Rhodopseudomonas sp. BAL398: one gene and its partner. The protein of the gene in region 2 interacts with the protein of the main gene of each other region in a pairwise test. Links are inferred from orthologs where the notes say so. Each region holds a gene or a part of one and is shown on either strand. Other genes may lie near its edges.

Evidence for each region.
Region 1: the proteins of RBJ75_RS02080 (region 2) and lpdA interact in binary tests that used the Escherichia coli proteins (3 or more experiments, as listed by UniProt). The link is inferred for Rhodopseudomonas sp. BAL398 from one-to-one orthologs.

Annotation. Positions count from the first base shown.
Region 1 is NZ_CP133111.1:4,185,307-4,190,871, forward strand. What follows is about bases 2,601-5,565. They hold lpdA (dihydrolipoyl dehydrogenase), read left to right. Parts: upstream 2,601-3,363; coding sequence 3,364-4,767; downstream 4,768-5,565. Other genes in these bases: RBJ75_RS19760 (SDR family oxidoreductase), read left to right, coding at 2,601-2,792; RBJ75_RS19765 (DUF4160 domain-containing protein), read left to right, coding at 2,812-3,348; RBJ75_RS19775 (hypothetical protein), read left to right, coding at 4,805-5,347; RBJ75_RS19780 (DUF4337 domain-containing protein), read right to left, coding at 5,508-5,565. In the rest of the region: odhB (2-oxoglutarate dehydrogenase complex dihydrolipoyllysine-residue succinyltransferase), read left to right, coding at 1-898; RBJ75_RS19745 (DUF4160 domain-containing protein), read left to right, coding at 911-1,168; RBJ75_RS19750 (DUF2442 domain-containing protein), read left to right, coding at 1,165-1,476; RBJ75_RS19755 (MAPEG family protein), read left to right, coding at 1,622-2,023; more of RBJ75_RS19760, read left to right, coding at 2,046-2,600. UniProt on the Escherichia coli protein: Lipoamide dehydrogenase is a component of the glycine cleavage system as well as of the alpha-ketoacid dehydrogenase complexes.
Region 2 is NZ_CP133111.1:451,758-460,091, reverse strand. What follows is about bases 5,203-8,334. They hold RBJ75_RS02080 (ATP-dependent helicase), read left to right. Parts: upstream 5,203-5,518; coding sequence 5,519-8,134; downstream 8,135-8,334. Other genes in these bases: RBJ75_RS02085 (DUF1328 domain-containing protein), read right to left, coding at 5,203-5,219. Also shown: RBJ75_RS02100 (AsmA family protein), read right to left, coding at 1-2,878; RBJ75_RS02095 (FAD-binding oxidoreductase), read right to left, coding at 3,015-4,433; RBJ75_RS02090 (thioesterase family protein), read left to right, coding at 4,519-5,049; more of RBJ75_RS02085, read right to left, coding at 5,046-5,202. UniProt on the Escherichia coli protein: A helicase with DNA-dependent ATPase activity. Unwinds DNA duplexes with 3'-5' polarity. Translocates on single-stranded DNA with 3'-5' polarity. Initiates unwinding more efficiently from a nicked substrate than double-stranded DNA.

The DNA.
Region 1 (5,565 bases), 3.7 Mb from region 2 along the record:
GCCGCAGGCGCCGTCGGTACGCCGGCTGTCGGCCGAGAGCGGCGTCGACGCCTCGACCGTGCCGGGCTCCGGCAAGGACGGCCGCGTCACCAAGGGCGACATGCTGGCGGCGATCGAAAAGGCGGCCTCGGCGCCGACCCCGGTCAATCAGCCCGCCGCGGCGGTGCAGGTCCGCGCCCCGTCGCCGGCCGACGACGCCGCCCGCGAGGAGCGCGTGAAGATGACGCGGCTGCGCCAGACCATCGCGCGCCGGCTCAAGGAAGTGCAGAACACCGCGGCGATGCTGACGACCTTCAATGAGGTCGACATGAGCCACATCATGGCGATGCGCACGCAGTACAAAGAGGTGTTTGAGAAGAAGCACGGCTCCAAGCTCGGCTTCATGGGCTTCTTCACCAAGGCCTGCGTGCACGCGCTCAAGGACATCCCGGCCGCCAATGCCGAGATCGACGGCACCGATCTGATCTACAAGAATTACTACCATGTCGGCGTCGCCGTCGGCACCGACAAGGGCCTGGTGGTCCCGGTGGTGCGCGACTGCGACACCAAATCGATCGCCGCGATCGAGAAGACGATCGCCGATTTCGGCCGGCGCGCCCGCGACGGCGCGCTCAAGATCGACGAAATGCAGGGCGGCACCTTCACCATCACCAATGGCGGCATCTACGGCTCGCTGATGTCGACCCCGATCCTGAACGCACCGCAATCGGCGATCCTGGGCATGCACAAGATCCAGGAACGCCCGGTCGCGATCGCCGGCAAGGTCGAGATCCGGCCGATGATGTATCTGGCGCTCAGCTACGACCACCGCGTCATCGACGGCAAGGAAGCCGTCACCTTCCTGGTCCGGGTCAAGGAGAACCTGGAAGACCCGGCCCGGATGGTGCTGGATCTGTAAGGACACTCAGCGATGCCGACGATCGCTATTGTCGCCGGCGTTCGCATCATCATCTATCCAAAGGACCACCTGCCGCCACATCTCCATGCCCGTTTTGCCGAGTTTGAGGTGATGATCTCGATCTTGACCGGGGATGTCTTGGAAGGATCTCTACCGACGGCGAAGTTGCGGGAGGTGCAGTCCTGGCTCGCGGCAAATCGCGAGCAGGTTGCCTATGTTTGGCAGGAAGTCCGTGCGCTTCGCTATAGCGGAGGGAGGATCGATCAATGAATTACCGCATCGCCGACGTCTCCGTCCTGCGCTACCCGGTTCTGAGGATCACGTTCGACGATGGCCTGTCGGGCGAATATGATCTCTCGGACATGATCGCCAATGGTCCGGCGTTCGCGCGGTTGCGCGATGAAGCCTTCTTTGCCGGCGTCGCGGTCGATCCGGACGGCCATACATTCGGATGGAATTTGAACGATATCGGCAACGAGATCGATTTTTGTCCGGACGCGACGCGCATCCTCATTGAGACGCAGGAAGTGGCCAAGCTCGCGGATCATTATCGCGCGAGCCGGTCTGCTGCCGAATAGTCCTATTCCGACCGGGAGGCCGACATGACTGATCGCGTTGCCCTCCTCATTGCGGTCGCGGCTCTTCGTCGATCGTCGCAACCAGCCGGCGACGACCGCCGAATCGGCGTGACCCGCCAGCCCAGCCAAAGCGAATAGGAACCCGATGCCGCCATTGCCGACCGAAATCACCGTGCTGGGCTGGAGCGTCGTGCTGCTGATCGGGCAGATATTTCTGGCGTCGGTGCCGGTGACCTTGGAGCTCGGCGGTCAGTATCAGGCCGGCCCGCGCGACGCCGGCAAAGTCGCGCATGGCAAATTCGCCGGACGCGCCGGCCGGGCGTTTCGCAATTTGCTCGAGACCTATCCGGTGTTCGTGGCGCTGGCGCTGGCGCTCGTCGTGACCGGCCGCGGCGGCGGCTGGGGCGCGCTTGGCGCCGAGATCTGGCTGCTGGCGCGGATTGTCTACGTGCCGCTGTATCTGGTGCAAATTCCATTCGCCCGCAGCCTGGCGTGGTTCGTGTCGCTGCTGGCGCTGATCGCCATGCTGATCCGGCTGCTGAGCTGAACGTGAATAAGGGGAGCACGCCTTGACCGATCGCGTTGTCATCGTCACCGGCGGAAGCCGCGGCATCGGCCGGGCCACCGCGATCGCCGCCGCGGCGCGCGGCTTCCGGGTCGTCATCGGCTATGCCAGCAACGCGGTCGCGGCCGCCGAGGTGGTGGCCAAGATCGAGGCCCGCAACGGCAAGGCGGTGGCGGTCAAATGCGACGTCGGCGACGAGGACGATATCGTAGCGCTGTTCAAGGCGGCGGATGCGTTCGGCACGCTCGGCGCGCTGGTCAACAATGCCGGCATCGTCGGCCCGACCTCGCGGGTCGACGAAATGTCGGCCGAGCGGATCCAGCGCATGATGGCGGTCAACGTCACCGGCAGCATCCTGTGCGCGCGCGAGGCGGTCAAACGCCTATCGACCCGGCATGGCGGCCAGGGCGGCGTCATCGTCAACCTGTCGTCAGTCGCCGCCAAGCTCGGCTCGCCCAACACCTATGTGGATTACGCCGCCTCCAAGGGCGCAATCGATTCCTTCACCGTCGGCCTCGGCCACGAGGTCGCTGGCGAAGGCATTCGCGTCGCGGCGATCCGCCCCGGCCTGATCGATACCGACATCCATGCCTCCGGCGGCGACCCCGAGCGCGCCCACCGGCTCAGCTCGAACGTGCCGATGAAGCGCGTCGGCACCGCCGACGAAATCGCCAACGCCATCGTCTGGCTGTTGTCCGACGAGGCCTCCTACGTCACCAGCGCCATTCTCGACGTCTCGGGCGGGCGCTAACATTGCCACGGAGGAAGCCGTGCCGGTGGTCGCGATGGTCGATGGCGTGAAGATCGAATTCTATCCAGACGAGCATCCGCCGCCGCATTTCCCCGCCCGGTCGGCGGAGTTCGTGGCTCAAATTGAGATCCGGACCGGCCGGATTTTGCGCGGGTCGCTGCCTCCCGCGAAACTCGGCCGTGTGCTATCCTGGACCGACAGGCACCAAATGGACCTGATGAAAGCCTGGACCGCGGTTGAGGAGCTGCGCAAGCCGGAGAGATCAATGACTGAGATCGTCGCCATCAAGAGCGCGGAGCCGGTGATATTCGGGGTTCTCAAGATCGTCTGGACTGACGATTTTGCCGGCGTCGTTGATTTGCGGCCGTTGCTCGCCAAGGGCGAGATGTTCGAATTCCTCCGCGCCAACCCGGCGCGCTTTGACGATCTCAAACTCGAAGACCATGGCTACAAAATCTTCTGGCTCGACGACGAGGGAGACGAAATCGATTTCGGGTCGGACTCCCTGCGCCAACGCGCCGTGAGGCAAGCTAGCCTCCTCCATCTCGCAAGCTGAACAGAAAGTCTTTTCATGTCCACCTACGATCTCGTTGTTATCGGCACCGGCCCCGGCGGCTATGTCTGCGCGATTCGCGCGGCGCAACTCGGCCTCAAGGTCGCTGTGGTGGAGAAGAACGCCACGCTGGGCGGCACCTGCCTCAATATCGGCTGCATGCCGTCGAAGGCGCTGCTCTATGCCTCGGAGATGTTCGAGGAAGCCGGCCACTCCTTCGCCAAGATGGGCATCACGGTGCCGGCGCCGAAGCTCGACTTGGCGGCGATGATGGCTTTCAAGCAGCAGGGCATCGACGGCAACACCAAGGGCGTCGAATTCCTGATGAAGAAGAACAAGATCGACGTGATCCACGGCAAGGGCAAGGTGCTCGGCGCCGAAAAGGTCGAGGTCACCGACGCCGACGGCAAGACCCAGACCGTGGCGGCCAAGAACATCGTGATCGCCACCGGCTCCGATGTGGCGCGGCTGAAGGGCATCGAGATCGACGAGAAGCGGATCGTGTCGTCGACCGGCGCGCTGTCGCTCGACAAGGTGCCGGAGAAGATGGTGGTGGTCGGCGCCGGGGTGATCGGGCTCGAGCTCGGCTCGGTGTGGCGCCGGCTCGGCGCGCAGGTCACCGTGGTCGAATATCTCGACCGCATCCTACCCGGCATGGACAGCGAGATCGTCAAGCAATTCCAGCGCATCCTTGAAAAGCAGGGTTTCGCTTTCAAGCTCGGCGCCAAGGTGACCGGCGTCGATGGCGCCGGCGCCAAGCTCAAGGTGACGGTGGAGGCCGCCGCCGGCGGCAATCCGGAGGTGCTGGACGCCGATGTCGTGTTGGTGGCGATCGGGCGCGTGCCCTACACCAGGGACCTTGGCCTGAAGGAAGCCGGCGTCGCGCTCGACGAGCGCGGCCGGATCCAGATCGACGACCATTTTGCTTCCAGCGTGAAGGGCATCTACGCCATCGGCGACGTCGTCGCCGGGCCGATGCTGGCGCACAAGGCCGAGGACGAAGGCGTCGCGGTCGCCGAGATCTTGGCCGGCAAGGCTGGTCACGTGAATTACGACGTGATCCCGGGCGTGGTCTACACCACCCCGGAAGTGTCCTCGGTCGGCAAGACCGAGGACGAGCTGAAGCAGGCCGGCGTCGCCTACACCGTCGGCAAGTTTCCCTTCACCGCCAATGGCCGCTCCAAGGTCAACCAGACCACCGAGGGCCTGGTGAAGATACTCGCCGATGCCGCCACCGACCGCGTGCTCGGCGTGCATATTGTCGGCCGCGAGGCCGGCGAGATGATCCACGAGGCCGCGGTGCTGATGGAATTCGGCGGCTCCGCCGAAGACCTGGCGCGCACCTGCCACGCCCATCCGACCCGTTCCGAGGCGGTCAAGGAAGCCGCGCTTGCGGTCGGCAAGCGCGCCATCCATATGTGATCCAGCACCGGCCTGGTCCGGACAACGGACGAGGCCGATGATGCGCCGCCTGCTGCAGCCGCTGTGGTTCATCCTCGCGGTCGCGTTCCTGATCGAGGCCTGGTTCTGGGACCACCTCGAGCCGGTGGTGGCGCGGATCGTCGCGCAGATTCCGCTGCGCCAGTTGAAATCCTGGCTGACGCTGCGGATCGAACGGCTGTCGCCGCGGCTGGCGCTGACCGTGTTCCTGGTGCCGCTGCTGCCGCTGTATCCGCTGAAGCTATTCGCGCTGGCGCTGCTCGCGCGCGGACAGATGATCGGCGGCCTCGCCATCTTCGGCTTTGCGCAGATCGTCGGGCTCGGCGTGATCGCCTTCATTTTCGATGTGACCAAGCCGAAGCTGCTGCAGCTGCGCTGGTTCGCGGCGACCTATCGGTTCATCATCCGGATGCGCCTCAAGGCGCATGACTACGTCGCCCCGATCATGGCGACGATCCGAACCAGGATCCGGGACACGCTCGGGGCGACCGGTGCCGGCTGGGGCGCGCGGACGCTGCGGCTCATGCAACGGTTTCGCAGGCGGGTGCAGCAGTCGCGATAATACCAACAGTCGTTGCCTCTCGTTCGTCATGCCCGGCCTTGTGCCGGGCATCCACGCCTTGAAAGCAGTGCCGGATCAAAGACGTGGATGGCCGGGACAAGCCCGGCCATGACCAAATTGATGTGTCAACGCAAAGTCCGTTGGCATAACTCCGCTTGCGCTACATCAGATGCACGGCGTGCGGCGCGAACAGGCCGATCGCCGTGAACGCCAGCCCG
Region 2 (8,334 bases):
CGGAGCTATCCAGCGTCATCTGCAGCGCCACCCGCGCCGCCGGCATCGCCAGCGCGCGATAATGCAGCGCGGCCCCATCGACCCCGGCGAGTTGCAGCCGCAGATTCAGCGCCACGCCGGCGTCCGACGGCTGCGCATGAACATCGACCTCGGCCTCGCCGCCGCCGATCTTGCCCTTGGAGTCGACGCTCAGCGAGCGGCCGTCGCCGCGGATCACGCCGCTGACCGGTTGCAGTTCGGCACCGCCCGGCAACACCCCGCGCAGCGCCTGGAATGTCACCCGGCCGCGCCAGCCCTGCATCCATCCGTTTCCCAGCGGGGCGGTCTGATCGACGCCGGCGCCGACCGCCAGCCGGAACAGCGGCGCCAGCTGCAGCGTATCGATCCCGGCCTCGCCTTCGATCACATTGGCATTGTCTTTGCCGTCTTTGTCGTCGCCGAGCGTCACCGCAATCCGGCCACGCAGCTTGGCGCCGGCGATTCCGGCGTCGATATCGTTGAAGCTCCATTTGCTGCCGGCGACGCCGAGCCGCGAGGTCAGACTGATCGTCGCCAATTTCGGATCGGCGGCGTCCAGCCGCAGCAGCGGCGTCAAATTGAGGCGTGGCGCCTTCAGATTCAGCGTCGCCGTCGGCTCGCTCGCCCAAGGCTTGGCGCTGCCCTCGGCCTCGACGTCAAGCGCTTCGCCGGTGAGATGCGCCTTCAGCCGCAGCGGCGCTTGCCAAGCTCCGGTCGCCGAGGCCTGCAGCCGCGCGCCGCCCTCGCCCGCGGCGATCGCCCGATCAAGCCGGAGCAAGGCCAGCAGCGCCTCGCCGCGCGTGGCGGACAGATCGGTTTCGGCCGTCACCTCGCTGCGCAACAGCGCCTCGACATCCGCGCCGCGCAGCTCGGCGAGTGACGGCCGCGCCGTGAGGCTGACACGGCCCTTGAGCTGCGGCGCGTCGATCGTGAGCGCGGCGCGGGCCTCGGCCTGTCCGGCTTTGGCCTTGTTGTTTTTGCCCTTGGCGCTCGCCGGGTTGTTGCTCGGCGCCACCGTGAGCGACAGCGTCGCATGTGCCGCTCCCCTTGCGTCGCCCATCGCCTGCAGCCGCGCGGCGACAGCCGGCGCCAGCGGCGCGATCGCGCCGGCGATCTGGCCCAGCGCCGGCGCCCTCGCGCTCACCTGCAGATGGCCGGTGGCGTCGCTGCGATCGAATGATCCATCGCCGTCGAGCATCGCGCCGCCGGCGGTGCCGATCTTCAATTGCTCCAGCGCCAGCATGCGCTGCCCGTAATTCAACCGTGCCACCAGCGGCTGCATGACCTGCCCGCGCGCCGTCGCCCGGGCGAAATCGAACGAGAGCTTGGCCTCGTCGGGCCAATCCGGCTGCGGTCCCGCCAGCGAGCGCAGCAGGCTGGCGGCGCCGTCGAGATCGATCCGATCCGCCTGCAGCGCGGCCTCGATCCGCGACGCGCCCGCCGCGCCGGACAGCGCGATCCGGCCCTGCAGCGTGCCGCCATCGAGTTCGGCCTTGAGCGCATCGATCACCACGCCATCCGGGGCGACGCTGACCGCGGCCCGCGCGCGCAACGGCCTCGGCACCCGGCCGGGGGTGTCGTCGCGCGCCTGCAGCCAGGCCGCCAGCAGATCCGGATCGGCCGAATCCACGCTCAATTGTCCCTTGAAACTGTCATTGGCGTCGGACGCAGCCCCGCGCAGCGCCAGCTCCGATCCGCCGGGCGCGCGCAGGCTGAGTCGCTCCAGCATCCAGGCCTGGCTGTCGGAGCGCAGATCCGCGGCGATGTTCTGCACCGGCCGGCCGCCCAGCATGATCTGATCGGCGCTGATCTCGATCCGGCTCGGCAGCGGCGGCGACGGCAGGGCTTGCGCCAAGCCGCGTAGCTGCCGCAGCCAGTGCGCCGGCGCGACGACGCCGCCATCGGCCAGCAACCGGTCGGCATCGAGCTGGCGCGCCGCCAGCGTCGCCTGCAGATGCGGCTGGGCGCCAAATTGCAATTCGCCGGCGCCGGACAGTTTCAGCGCCCTGTCCTCAGGGCCGTAAGAGGCCTCGAGCTGCGCCAGCCGGGCGGCATCGGCATCGGCCTTGACCCGCGCCGAGACCCGCCACGGCGTCGGCGCGTCCGCGGCCTTTGGTGCATCCTTGCCCGCCGCTGGAGCCGGCGCCGCCAGCGTCACCGCGCCATCGAAACGCGGCGAGCGCGCCGCGAAGCTCAGCACCCCGTCGAGATCGGCCGACAGCGCCCGCGCGCCGGGATCGACCGTCAGATGCAGCCGCGTGCCATTGCCGTCGGCGACCCGGCCAAGCGACAGCCGGAACGGATACCGCGTCCCCGCCATCAGGAAATTGCCGTCGCCGCGCAACGAGCCGAGCAGCGCCCGCAACTCGCCGCTGAAGGCAATGTCGTTGAGTTCCAGCGTCGCGCGGCTGGCGGCGTCATGCAGCGCAATCCGCCCGGTGAGGTCGAGACGGTCCACCGTCAGCCCGGCCAGATTGGACAGGCCCGACGCCGGCCAATCGAGCCGGCCCTTGGCATCGAGCCCGAGATCCAGCGCAAAGCCGTTGAGGGTGAGTCGGTCGGCGCGCCACTGCCCGCGCATCAGATCGCCAAGGCTGAATTCGACGTCGAGCTTGTCGGCGCGCAGCCGGCCGGGATCATTGGCGCCGCCAACCGTGACCGAGCGCAGCTGCAGGCTCGGCGTTGGCAATAGCCGCGCATCAAGCGCGCCGCTGACGCGAACCGGCGCGCCGACCAGCCGCGTCGCCTCCGCCTCGAATTGCGTGCGGAACTGGTTCCAGTCGATGAAATACGGACCCACCAAGGCGGCGATCAGCGCCAGGATCAGCGCCATCGCCAGGCCGAGTAGCGTCGTCTGCAAGCGGTCTCCTCCCGGGCAGCACAACCGCCCCTCGGTTTCGAAGATAACGCAGACGCTTCAATGCATAAAGCGGAACTATGATGACGTCACAGTAACTGCGGCCTGTCGCCGCGCCGTCAATAAACCATGACGGCGCCTAGGCTTGCGGCAGGATCTTGCCGGGATTGAAGATGTTCTGCGGATCAAGCGCCTGCTTGATCGCGCGCATTGCGGCGAGCGCCTCGAGGCCGAGTTCGGCCGCCAGATATTTCTGCTTGCCCTGGCCGATGCCGTGCTCGCCGGTGCAGGTGCCGTCCATCGCCTGGGCGCGCTCGACCAGCCGATGCATGAATTCCTCGCCGCGCGCCATCTCGTCGGCGTCGTTGACGTCGCACAGCAGCGAGCAATGGAAATTGCCGTCACCGACATGGCCGACGATCGGCGCCAACAGATTGAGCCGCTTCAGATCCTGCTCGGTCTCGACCACGCAATCGGCCAGCCGCGAGATCGGCACGCAGACGTCGGTGGCGACCACGCCGGCGCCGGGGCGCAGCGCTTTCACCGACCAATAGGCGTCGTGCCGCGCCTGCCAAAGCTTGCTGCGATCCTCCGGCCTAGTGGTCCAGGTGAAGTCGCCGCCGCCGCAATCGGCAGCGATGTCGCGGAAATTCTTCGACTGCTCGGCGACCTCGATCTCGCTGCCGTGGAACTCGAGCAGCAGCAGCGGCGTCTCCGGCAGCGTCAGCTTCGAATAGGCATTGACCGCGCGAACCTGGCCTTCGCTCAACAGCTCGATCCGCGCCACCGGAATCCCGGTCTGGATCGCCAGAATGGTGGCCTGGCAGGCGCCCTGCACGCTCTCGAACGAGCACGCCGCCGCCGCGATGGTTTCCGGGATGCCGCGCAGCTTGATGGTGAGTTCGGAGATAATGCCGAGCGTGCCTTCGGCACCGACGAACAGATGGGTCAGGTCGTAGCCGGCCGAGGATTTCTTCGCCCTGGTGCCGGTGGTGATGATCTCGCCGTCGCCGCGGACCACTTTCAGCGCCAGCACATTGTCGCGCATTGTGCCGTAGCGCACCGCATTGGTGCCCGATGCCCGGGTCGAGGCCATGCCGCCGATCGAGGCGTCGGCGCCGGGATCGATCGGGAAGAACACGCCCTGGTCGCGCAGATTTTCGTTCAGCGCCTTGCGGGTGACGCCGGGCTGGATCACGCAATCCAGATCCTCGGCATGAACTTCGAGAATCTTGTTCATGTCGCGCAGATCGATGCAGATGCCGCCGGCCGGCGCATTGACCTGGCCTTCCAGCGAGGTCCCGGTGCCGAAGGCGATCACCGGCACATTATTCTTGGCGCAGATCCGCACCACATCCTGGATGTCGGCGGTCTCCTGCGCCATCACCACGGCATCCGGCGGCTGGGTCGGCAGCCAGGTGGTGGTGTGGCCATGCTGCTCGCGCACCGCCTGCGAGGTGACCAGGCGGTTGCCGAACCGTGCCGCAAGCGCTTCAATGGCGGTGGCCACCGCTTCCGGTTCCGCATGTTTCGGGATGTTGGTGATGGTCAGACCCACGAGAATTCCTCCGGTATGAAACGACCGTGACAAAGGAACCCACAGGGGTCAAGGGAGGCATGTTTTGACTTTCGAAGGAGACCAAATGATTGCGACCACGGCCGCCGCCGATCTGACGCTGCTGCCCGCCCCGTTCCTGTCGTCGGTGATGCAGATCGAGCCGGCATGGATCGATTACAACGGCCATCTCAACATGGCCTATTACAATGTGATGTTCGACCGCGCGATCGACGAGCTGTGGCTGCAGCTGGGAATCGGTCCGCAATATCTCAACACCCGCGGCGGCTCGACCTTCACCGCCGAATGCCACGTCCGCTATCTGCGCGAGATCCATCTCGGCGATCCGGCCCAGGTCTCGATCCTGCTGGTGGCGGCCGACGACAAGCGACTGCACACCTTCAAGGAACTGCGCCACGCCACCGAGGGCTGGCTGTCGGCCACATCGGAGAACATGACGATCCATATGGATATGTCGGCCCGCAAGACCGCGCCGTTTCCGCCGGATATCGCCGAGCGGGTTCAAACGCTGGCGCGGGCGCACGCCGCGGTGCCGCGTTCGGAGAGCATCGGACGAAGCGTCGCGATGCCTCCGAAGCGGGCGCCGCAACTGGCCTAGACTCGGCTTCTGCCGCGAACCAATCCGACCACGGCGGAAACCAGGAACAGCACCACCGCGATGAAGAAGATGATCTTGGCGATTTCGATCGAGGCGCCCGCGATGCCGGTAAAGCCGAGAATGCCGGCGATCAGTGCAACAACCAGAAATGTGATAACCCAACCCAACATGATCCGACCTCCGTTTTCGCGTCAGCTTGATTTTCGCGTCGGCGCGACCGCAATGCCGCGCCGTCTGTGAAATCAATCCAGCATTGCAACGAAAGTTCCGGCCGGTTCCGGGCTCGGCCTTGCCGCCAAAGCGCAGTGCGGATCGCGGAACCAAATCGCGTTCTGGCGGCGCAGCTCGGCTCGCGGCGGGCCGATAAACCTGTCAGTTTGCCCCCCGAGCCCCTATATGGCTGGATAATCCTGCCAGAAGGCTCCTCTTTGCTGGCCCACGGTGCCATCGTGGACGGAAGACGATTCGCATGACTGACCCGATCAAGCGCACCGACAACGATCTGCCCTTCTATCAGCCCGCCGCCGGCGGGATCGCCGCGCGTGCGCGCGCCCAGGCGATGCCGCAATATCTGTCGGGGCTCAATCCGGAGCAGCGCGAGGCGGTCGAGACGCTCGAAGGCCCGGTGCTGGTTCTGGCCGGCGCCGGCACCGGCAAGACCCGGGTGCTGACCTCGCGGATCGCCCATATCCTCTCCACCGGCCGCGCCCGCCCCGGCGAAATCCTCTCCGTCACCTTCACCAACAAGGCGGCGCGTGAGATGAAGCTGCGGCTCGGCCAGATGCTCGGCCAGGCGGTCGAGGGCATGCCCTGGCTCGGCACCTTTCATTCGATCGGCGGCCGCATCCTGCGCTATCACGCCGAATTGGTGCAGCTGAAATCCAACTTCACCGTGCTCGATGTCGACGACCAGATCCGGCTGCTCAAGCAATTGCTCGCCGCCGACAACATCGACGACAAGCGCTGGCCGGCGCGGATGCTGGCCGGGCTGATCGACGGCTGGAAGAATCGCGGGCTGACGCCGGCGCAGGTGCCGGCCGGCGAGGCCGCGGTGTTCGGCAATGGCCGCGGCGGCAAGCTCTACGCCGCCTATCAGGAGCGGCTGAAGATCCTCAACGCCGCCGATTTCGGCGATCTGCTGCTCGAAGGCATCCGCCTGTTCCGCGAGCACCCCGACGTGCTGCGGCAATATCAGAACCGCTTCAAATACATCCTGGTCGACGAATATCAGGACACCAACGTCGCGCAATATCTGTGGCTGCGGCTGCTGGCGCAGGCGCCGACAATCGCCAAGCCAGACGCCTCCTTCACCTCTCCCCACCGGGGAGAGGTCGGATTGCGCAGCAATCCGGGTGAGGGGGCGCCTTCCACATCCGACTCCGAGAGCCCCTCACCCGCCCCGTCGCTGCGCGACATGGCGACCTCTCCCCGGCGGGGAGAGGTGACGCAAGCCGCGCCGCCTGCGACCTCCGCCGCGCCGCCGAAAAACATCTGCTGCGTCGGCGACGACGATCAGTCGATCTATGGCTGGCGCGGCGCCGAGGTCGATAACATCCTGCGCTTCGACCATGATTTTCCCGGCGCCAAGGTGATCCGGCTGGAGCGCAATTATCGCTCCACCGGCCACATCCTCGCCGCCGCCTCGCATCTGATCGCGCATAATGAAAGCCGGCTCGGCAAGACGCTGCGCACCGAGGATGTCGACGGCGAGAAGGTCACCGTCACCGGCTCGTGGGATTCGGAAGAGGAAGCCCGCGCGATCGGCGAGGAGATCGAGCAGCTGCAGCGCGACGGCCACAAGCTCAACGACATCGCGATTCTGGTCCGCGCCTCGTTCCAGATGCGCGAATTCGAGGATCGCTTTGTCACGCTCGGCCTGCCCTACCGGGTGATCGGCGGGCCGCGCTTCTATGAGCGCGCCGAGATCCGCGACGCGCTGGCTTACTTACGCGTGATCAATTCGCCGGCCGACGATCTGGCCTTCGAGCGCATCGTCAATGTGCCCAAGCGCGGCCTCGGCGACGCCACCGTGCAGCTGCTGCACGACCACGCCCGCAAGCGCAAGATCCCGCTGTCCGACGCCGCCCGCGCCGTCGTCGACACCGACGAGTTGAAGCCGAAGGCGCGCGGCAGCCTGCGCGATCTGATGCTGAGCTTCGAGCGCTGGCGCGGGCAGCGCGAGGTCAAGTCGCATACCGAGCTCGCCGAAATCGTGCTCGACGAGAGCGGCTATACGGAGATGTGGCAGAAGGATCGCTCCGCCGACGCCGCCGGCCGCCTTGAGAACCTCAAGGAATTAGTCCGCTCGATGGAAGAGTTCGAAAACCTGCAAGGCTTTCTCGAGCACATCTCGCTGGTGATGGACCGCGAGGGCGGCGTCGACGAGGACGCGGTGAGCGTGATGACGCTGCATTCCGCCAAGGGGCTGGAGTTCGACAGCGTGTTCCTGCCGGGCTGGGAGGAAGGTCTGTTTCCGCATCAGCGCGCGCTCGACGATCAGGGCCGCGCCGGGCTCGAGGAAGAACGCCGCCTCGCCCATGTCGGCATCACCCGCGCAAGGAAACGCGCGAAATTGTACTTCGCCACCAACCGGCGGATTCACGGCACCTGGAATACGACGCTGCCGTCGCGCTTTCTCGACGAATTGCCGGCCGACAATGTCGAGATCACCGAATCCAAGGGCGGCTCCGGCTGGGGAGGCATGAGCGGCTACGGCCCGTCGCGCTTCGACAATGTCGAATCCTTCGGCTCGAGCTACTCGACGCCCGGCTGGCAGCGCGCCCAGGCGCAACGCCGCGGCGGCAACAATGGCGGCCAGGCCGGCTCCGGCTTCAACGAAAGCCAATCGCCGTTCGGCGGCTCACGCAGCGACGCCGGCTTCGCCCGCCGCAACCCGACGACGATCGAAGGCGAGCTGGTAGCGAAATCCACCGGCGCGGCCTCGGAGTTTTCCCTGAAGGACCGGGTCTTCCACCAGAAATTCGGCTACGGCCATGTGGTGAAAGTCGACGGCAACAAACTCACCATCGCGTTTGAAAAGGCCGGCGAGAAGAAGGTGGTCGATAGTTTCGTCGAGCGGGTTTAGCTTTCCCCTTCAGGAGCGATCAATCTGATCAGGGGCCTTCGGGGCTGTCATTGCGAGGAGCTGTTGCGACGAAGCAATCCAGTCTGTGCTTGGCACACCTGGATTGCTTCGCCTGCGGACGGCGCTGCGCGCCGGCCTCGGCTCGCAATGACGAGGTCGCGCCTCATATTTAAGGGCTGCTGTTTCGGTCATGTCCGTGG